Regions from separate parts of the Streptomyces sp. KMM 9044 genome, predicted to be linked through region 1. Evidence: riboswitches for the same ligand, from Rfam matches in the RefSeq annotation. Region 1 holds a riboswitch; the other holds the start of a gene.
What was found. A riboswitch is a leader RNA that binds a small molecule or an ion and turns the genes downstream of it on or off. The one in region 1 is predicted to bind glycine.

Region 1 (3,399 bases):
CGCGGGCGCGACGGTGAACGACATGTGGGTGCCGACGACCTGACGGAACTGTTCCTCGGAGCTGAAGACCGGTACGTACGCCTGGCCGTCGATCTCCGTCATGGGCAGGTCCAGCGGGCCGCTGTCCGGTCCGCCGCCGTTGGGCAGTGGTATCCACAGGTGACTGCGGCCCAGCACCTCGATGATCCGGCCGTCGGCCGAGGGGACGCCGAGGGACGCGGAGAGCGCCTCCTCCAGTTCGTTGCCGGGCCATCCGCCGTGCGGGTGGGGGTGAGTCTGTGCCGGGAAGTCCGCGGAGAAGCCCGCCGGGAAGTCCATCTGCCTACCGCCTGCCTGGAACCACTGCTGTGGCTGAAAAGGCTAACCGCTGCCGTACCCCGGCGTGCGGCCCGTCCACGGGCCGGCCGTGGAGCCGCCGGCCCGTGATCAGTCCGTGAACTCGATGCGGTGCAGCGCGTCCGCCGCGTCGCGGTCGGCCAGGACCGCCGAGCCGCAGCCCGCGGGCAGGTCGCCGCGCGTCACGGACGTCAGCAGCCGGTCGATGGCGGTGCGGTGGCGCCGGAAGGCGTACCGGGAGACCCCGCGGCCGCGCTCGCGCTGGCCGTCCAGGGCCTGCTTCGGGGGGACGTCGAGCAGCAGCAGGTGCAGGACCGCGCCCCGGCGGCGGGCCTCGCGGGCCAGCCAGCGGCGCACCCAGGCCTGCGTGCCGCAGTCGTGGACGACGACGCCCTCACCGGTGCGCAGGGCGCGCCGCAGTCCGGCGTAGTGGGCGAGGCGGACCAGGGGCCGGTACACCGCGTACGGCAGGAGGCGCGGCATGCCGCGGTCCCAGCGGTCCCGGGTGTCCTGCGAGTCGATGCGGGTGCCGCGCGCCGCGCGCCGCATGAGGGTGGACTTGCCGCTGCCGGGCAGTCCGGTGACCACGACGAGGTCGCGGGGGCCGAAGAGCAGGGCGTGCGGGCTGCGGCCGGCACGCTCGCGCAGGTCGCGGACGACCGGCGCGGGCAGGATGACGCGGGTCCCCCGCACCGAGGGGGCCTGCTGCTCGGGCAGCGCGACGCCCGTGGTGGTGGCGTACGCCGTGGCCTTGTTCACCGTAAGTCCTCCCCTGGGGGCGGTCCGGCCCTGTGACCAGGTACCGGACCGTCTCCCCGCCGAGTGTAAAGAGACGGTAACGCCGCGGTCTTCAGGATTCCTTCCCTTTCCCGGTACAGGCCTGTCACAGCCGTCCGTGAACACCCGAACACCCTGCGCTTCCTCCCAGAAGGGTCCCCCTGCCGCGGCCCGGCGATGCGTGCAATGATGTGCGCGCCAACTGCATACCGGCCGTTCGAATCCGCGCGGGAGAGTCCCCGGCACCGTTGCCGCCGGGGCGCCGAAGGAGCAAGTCCCTCCCTTGAATCTCTCAGGCACCGTTACCGCGTGGGCGAGGCACATCTGAAAAGCGGGCCGCCGCACGTGTTTCCGGCGGCCCCACCCAAGGTGCAAACCGTGGTCGTCCCCTGCGCGGGCGGTCATGGCGAACCTCTCAGGTCCCGATGACAGATGGGGAGGAACGACCTCGCCCGTCCTGCCCTGGGAGACCGACCGATGAGCAGTACCGCACCCCGCCGGACCGCACTGGACGCCCTGCACCGTTCGCTCGGCGCCACGATGACCGATTTCGCCGGCTGGGACATGCCCCTGCGCTACGGCTCCGAACGCGACGAGCACAACGCCGTGCGCACGAGAGCCGGCCTCTTCGACCTCTCCCACATGGGCGAGATCACCGTCACCGGCCCGCAGGCGACGCAGCTCCTCGACCACGCGCTGGTCGGCAACATCGGGACCGTCAAGCCCGGCCGCGCCCGCTACACCATGATCTGCCGCGAGGACGGCGGCATCCTGGACGACCTGATCGTCTACCGGCTCGAGGACACCGGGGCCGGGTCCCCTCACGCCGGGACCCCTCACGCCGGGACCCCTCACTACATGGTGGTCGCGAACGCCTCCAACGCCCAGGTGGTGCTGGACGCGCTGGTGGAGCGGTCGGCCGGCTTCGACGCCGAGGTCCGTGACGACCGCGACGCGTACGCGCTGCTCGCGGTGCAGGGCCCCGAGTCCCCCGGCATCCTGCGGTCCCTGACCGACGCCGACCTCGACAACCTGAAGTACTACGCCGGGCTGCCCGGCACGGTCGCGGGCGTCCCCGCGCTGATCGCCCGTACCGGCTACACCGGCGAGGACGGCTTCGAGCTGTTCGTGAAGCCGGAGCACGCGGTCGGGCTGTGGCAGGCGTTGACCGGGGCCGGCGAGGGCGCCGGGCTGGTCCCGTGCGGGCTGTCCTGCCGGGACACGCTGCGCCTGGAAGCCGGCATGCCGCTGTACGGCAACGAGCTGAGCACCTCCCTGACGCCGTTCGACGCCGGGTTCGGGCGGGTGGTGAAGTTCGAGAAGGAGGGCGACTTCGTGGGCCGCGCCGCCCTGACCGAGGCCGCCGCCCGCGCCGGGGCGACCCCGCCCCGCGCCCTGGTCGGCCTGGTCGCCGAGGGCCGCCGGGTGCCGCGCGCCGGGTACGCGGTGGTCGCCGGCGGCGAGGTGATCGGCGAGGTCACCTCCGGTGCGCCCTCCCCGACGCTGGGCCGGCCGATCGCGATGGCGTACGTCGACGTGGCGTACGCGGCGCCGGGCACGGAGGGTGTCGGCGTGGACGTCCGCGGCAGCCACGAGCCGTACGAGGTCGTGGCACTGCCGTTCTACAAGCGGCAGAAGTGACACCGCCGTAGACGGCCCCGGCACGGCCTTCCGGGCTTTCGCACGTCGGGGCACGGCGGTGCGCGGTGCCGTACGGCGGCGCAGGCCGACGTAGTTTCCGACTCATCAAGCACATCCCCCGCTTACAGGAGAACCCAGACCATGAGCAACCCCCAGCAGCTGCGTTACAGCAAGGAGCACGAGTGGCTGTCGGCCGCCGAGGACGGCGTGTCGACGGTCGGCATCACCGAGCACGCGGCCAACGCGCTCGGCGACGTCGTGTTCGTCCAGCTTCCCGAGGTGGGTGACACCGTGACCGCGGGCGAGACCTGCGGCGAACTGGAGTCGACCAAGTCGGTCAGCGACCTGTACTGCCCGGTCACCGGTGAGGTCACCGAGATCAACGAGGACGTGGTGAACGACCCGTCGCTGGTGAACTCGGCCCCCTTCGAGGGCGGCTGGCTGTTCCGGGTGCGGACCGGCGAGGAGCCGGCCGACCTGCTCTCCGCCGCCGAGTACGACGCCTTCATCCAGGGCTGAGGAGGCCGTAGCCGCATGTCGCTTCTGAACACCCCGCTGCACGAGCTCGACCCCGACGTCGCCGCCGCGGTCGACGCCGAGCTGCACCGCCAGCAGTCCACCCTCGAGATGATCGCCTCGGAGAAC
Region 2 (3,399 bases), 4.4 Mb from region 1:
GCGGTTACGGGGCTCACCGGATCGGTGGGGCTGGCGGCCTCCAAGATGCTGGCGAAGATCGCCTCGGAGCAGGCCAAGCCGGACGGCCTGGTGCTGATCGAGCCGGGGACCGAGCGGGCCCTGCTGGCACCACTGCCGGTCCGGACTCTGCCGGGTGTCGGGCCGGCCACCGGTGACCACCTGCGGCGTGCCGGGATCCACACGGTCGGGGAACTTGCCGAGGCGGGGGAGGCCGAGCTGGTACGCCTGCTCGGCAAGGCACACGGACACGCTCTGCACGCCATGTCCCTGGCGCGGGACGAACGATCCGTGGTGGCCGAGCGGGAGACGAAGTCGGTGTCGGTCGAGGACACCTACGACGTGGACATCCACGACCGGGTGCGGGTCGGAACGGAGGTCCAGCGCCTCGCCGACCGCTGTGTGCGCCGGCTGAGGACGGCAGGGCTGTCGGGCCGGACCATCGTGCTGAAGGTGCGCCGGTACGACTTCTCGACGCTCACCCGCTCCGAGACCCTGCGAGGGCCCACGGACGATCCCGCGGTGGTGCGCGAGGCCGCGGCGCGGCTGCTGGACTCGGTCGACACGACGGGCGGCGTGCGGCTGCTGGGCGTGGGGGTCAGCGGGCTCGCGGACTACACGCAGGAGGACCTGTTCGCACAGGCGGCGGGGGAGCGGGAGAAGGAGCTGCTGGGCGAGGAGGCGGGGGCGGCCGCACCCTCGGAGGAACAGCAGCAGGCGGACGCCGAGCGGCGCTGGCCTGCCGGGCACGACGTACGGCACAGTGAGTACGGCCATGGGTGGGTCCAGGGCAGTGGCCTGGGGAGGGTCACCGTGCGGTTCGAGACGCCCGGGTCGGTGCCGGGGCGGGTGCGGACCTTCCGGACCGGGGACCCGGCCCTGCACCCCGCGGATCCGCTGCCGTTGGTGGAGAGAAGACCTCGGGACGACAGGGAGAGCGCGGACGGCCCGAGCAACAAGGACGGTCGGGCCGGCGACGGTCGGCACGCTGAGGGCGGCCAGGGCGGCCGGGAGGTCCGGGGCAGCCAAGAGGCAGCGGCCGGTGTACCGGATCCAGGGCTCTCGGGAGGGTAGGACCCAGGGCTGCCCCGGACGTGGAACAGTGACGAGGACCGTGCGGATTGTGCCCGCAGAGGCCGGAGGGCGGGGCAGCAACGGCACGTGGGTGCCACGGAGGGCGTCAGGCTGAGTCGTCGCTGCCGGCGAGTTTGCCGAAGTCGTGGTCCGGGAGCGGGGGAGGGGCGGCGATGTCCAGGCCGTAGTGGTGGTAGAGCTGGAGCTCCTGCTCCGGGGAGAGGTGACGGCCCACGCCGAAGTCGGGGGCGTCCTTGATCAGGGCGCGTTCGAAGGGAATGTGGAGGCCGCCGTCGATCAGCTCGCTCGGCTCCAGAGGAACGAAGGCGTCCCTGCTGAACAGGCCGGTGCGTATCGCCGCCCACTCCGGCACGCCGGTGGCGTCGTCGAGATAGACCTCGTCGATCGTGCCGATCCGGGTGCCGTTGCGGTCGAATGCCTTGCGGCCGATCAGGTTGCGCGGATCGATGTCGGTCTGCACGGGCCCTCCACTGGTCGCAATTCCGCACACCACTCGTCAGCACTACAAAACGGCACAATCGGCGCGTCGGCCACTCGAACGTCCGGATCTTGCCCTCGCTGGTACGCTGGCAGCGGCTGCTGACCCCGTGCGGGAGAGTCCTCCAGGCGCCACCGGAGGGCGCCGAAGGAGCAAATCCTCCCCGGAATCTCTCAGGCCCACGTACCGCATGGACGAGGTCACTCTGGAAAGCAGAGCGGGTGTCCACGGTTTCCGCTCTCACCGACGGTGAAAGCCGGCTGCCCCGGGCAGCCGGTGAAGCTCTCAGGTTGAGATGACAGAGGGGGAGGCCGTCCGGGCACCCGTCACGGTGCCCCTCGAAGGTCGTCAGACCAGGAGGCCTCCGCACATGACCGTCCATCGCATTCCCCTCTCCGAGCTCGAACAGGGAACGCCCTTCGAGCGGCGTCACATCGGCCCCGACCACGAGGCCCGCGCCAAGATGCTCGCGCAGGTCGGCTACGGCTCGCTCGACGAGCTGACGGCCGCCGCGGTCCCGGATGTGATCAAGAACGCTGACGCGCTGGACCTGCCGGATGCCCGGACCGAGCCCGAAACGCTGGACGAACTGCGATCGCTGGCCGACCGCAACGAGGTGCTCGGCTCCATGATCGGGCTGGGGTACTACGGGACCTTCACGCCGCCCGTCATCCTGCGGAACGTGATGGAGAACCCCGCCTGGTACACGGCGTACACGCCGTACCAGCCGGAGATCTCGCAGGGACGGCTCGAAGCGCTGCTGAACTTCCAGACCATGGTCGCCGAGCTCACCGGCCTGCCGACCTCCGGTGCCTCCCTGCTCGACGAGGGCACCGCGGCCGCCGAGGCGATGGCCCTGTCGCGCCGCATGGGCAGGAACAAGAGGGGCCTGTTCCTGGTCGACGCGGACGCGCTGCCGCAGACCGTCGCCGTCATCGAGACCCGGGCCGAGCCGGCCGGCGTCGAGGTCGTGGTCGCCGACCTGAGCGAGGGCATCCCCGCCGAGGTGGCCGAGCGCGAGATCAACGGCGTGCTGGTCCAGTACCCGGGCGCCTCCGGTGCCGTACGCGACATCAAACCGGTGATCGACCAGGCGCACGAGCTGGGCGCGCTCGTCACCGTGGCCGCCGATCTGCTCGCCCTCACGCTGCTGAGGTCCCCCGGCGAACTCGGCGCGGACATCGCCGTCGGCACGACACAGCGCTTCGGAGTGCCGATGGGCTTCGGCGGACCGCACGCCGGATACATGGCCGTGCAGGAAAAGATGGCGCGCAGTCTGCCCGGCCGGCTCGTCGGCGTCTCCGTCGACGCGGACGGGCACAAGGCCTACCGGCTCGCCCTCCAGACCCGTGAACAGCACATCCGCCGTGAGAAGGCCACCAGCAACATCTGTACCGCCCAGGTGCTGCTCGCCGTCATGGCCGGCATGTACGCCGTGCACCACGGCCCCGAGGGGCTGCGGACCATCGCGTGGCGCACCCACCGCTATGCGACGGTCCTCGCCGAGGGACTGCGGGCCGGCGGCGTGGAGATCGTCCACGCAGCCTACTTCGACACGCTGACCGTACGGGTCCCCCGGCGGGCCGCCGAGGTCGTGGCCGCCGCCCGGGACAACGGCGTCAACCTGCACCGCGTCGACGCCGACCTCGTCTCGATCGCCTGCGACGAGACCACCACGCGCGACCGGCTCGCCGCAGTGTGGAGCGCCTTCGGCCTCGAGGGTGACGTCGAGTCCCTGGACGCGGCCGCGCGCAACGCCCTGCCGGACGCCCTGCTGCGCACCGACGAGTACCTGACGCACCCCGTCT

Region 2: another riboswitch for glycine. It lies ahead of gcvP (aminomethyl-transferring glycine dehydrogenase); the one in region 1 lies ahead of gcvT (glycine cleavage system aminomethyltransferase GcvT).

The regions. Positions count from the first base shown of each region.
Region 1 covers NZ_CP113910.1:2,037,641-2,041,039, forward strand. The annotation lists gene HUV60_RS09120 (enhanced serine sensitivity protein SseB) at 1-318, opposite strand, end outside; gene HUV60_RS09125 (ATP-binding protein) at 427-1,095, opposite strand; glycine riboswitch at 1,332-1,431, shown strand; glycine riboswitch at 1,432-1,555, shown strand; gene gcvT (glycine cleavage system aminomethyltransferase GcvT) at 1,591-2,754, shown strand; gene gcvH (glycine cleavage system protein GcvH) at 2,896-3,273, shown strand; gene glyA (serine hydroxymethyltransferase) at 3,289-3,399, shown strand, end outside.
Region 2 covers NZ_CP113910.1:6,473,756-6,477,154, forward strand. The annotation lists gene HUV60_RS29250 (DNA polymerase IV) at 1-1,092, shown strand, start outside; gene HUV60_RS29255 (PRC-barrel domain-containing protein) at 1,199-1,573, opposite strand; glycine riboswitch at 1,694-1,790, shown strand; gene gcvP (aminomethyl-transferring glycine dehydrogenase) at 1,962-3,399, shown strand, end outside.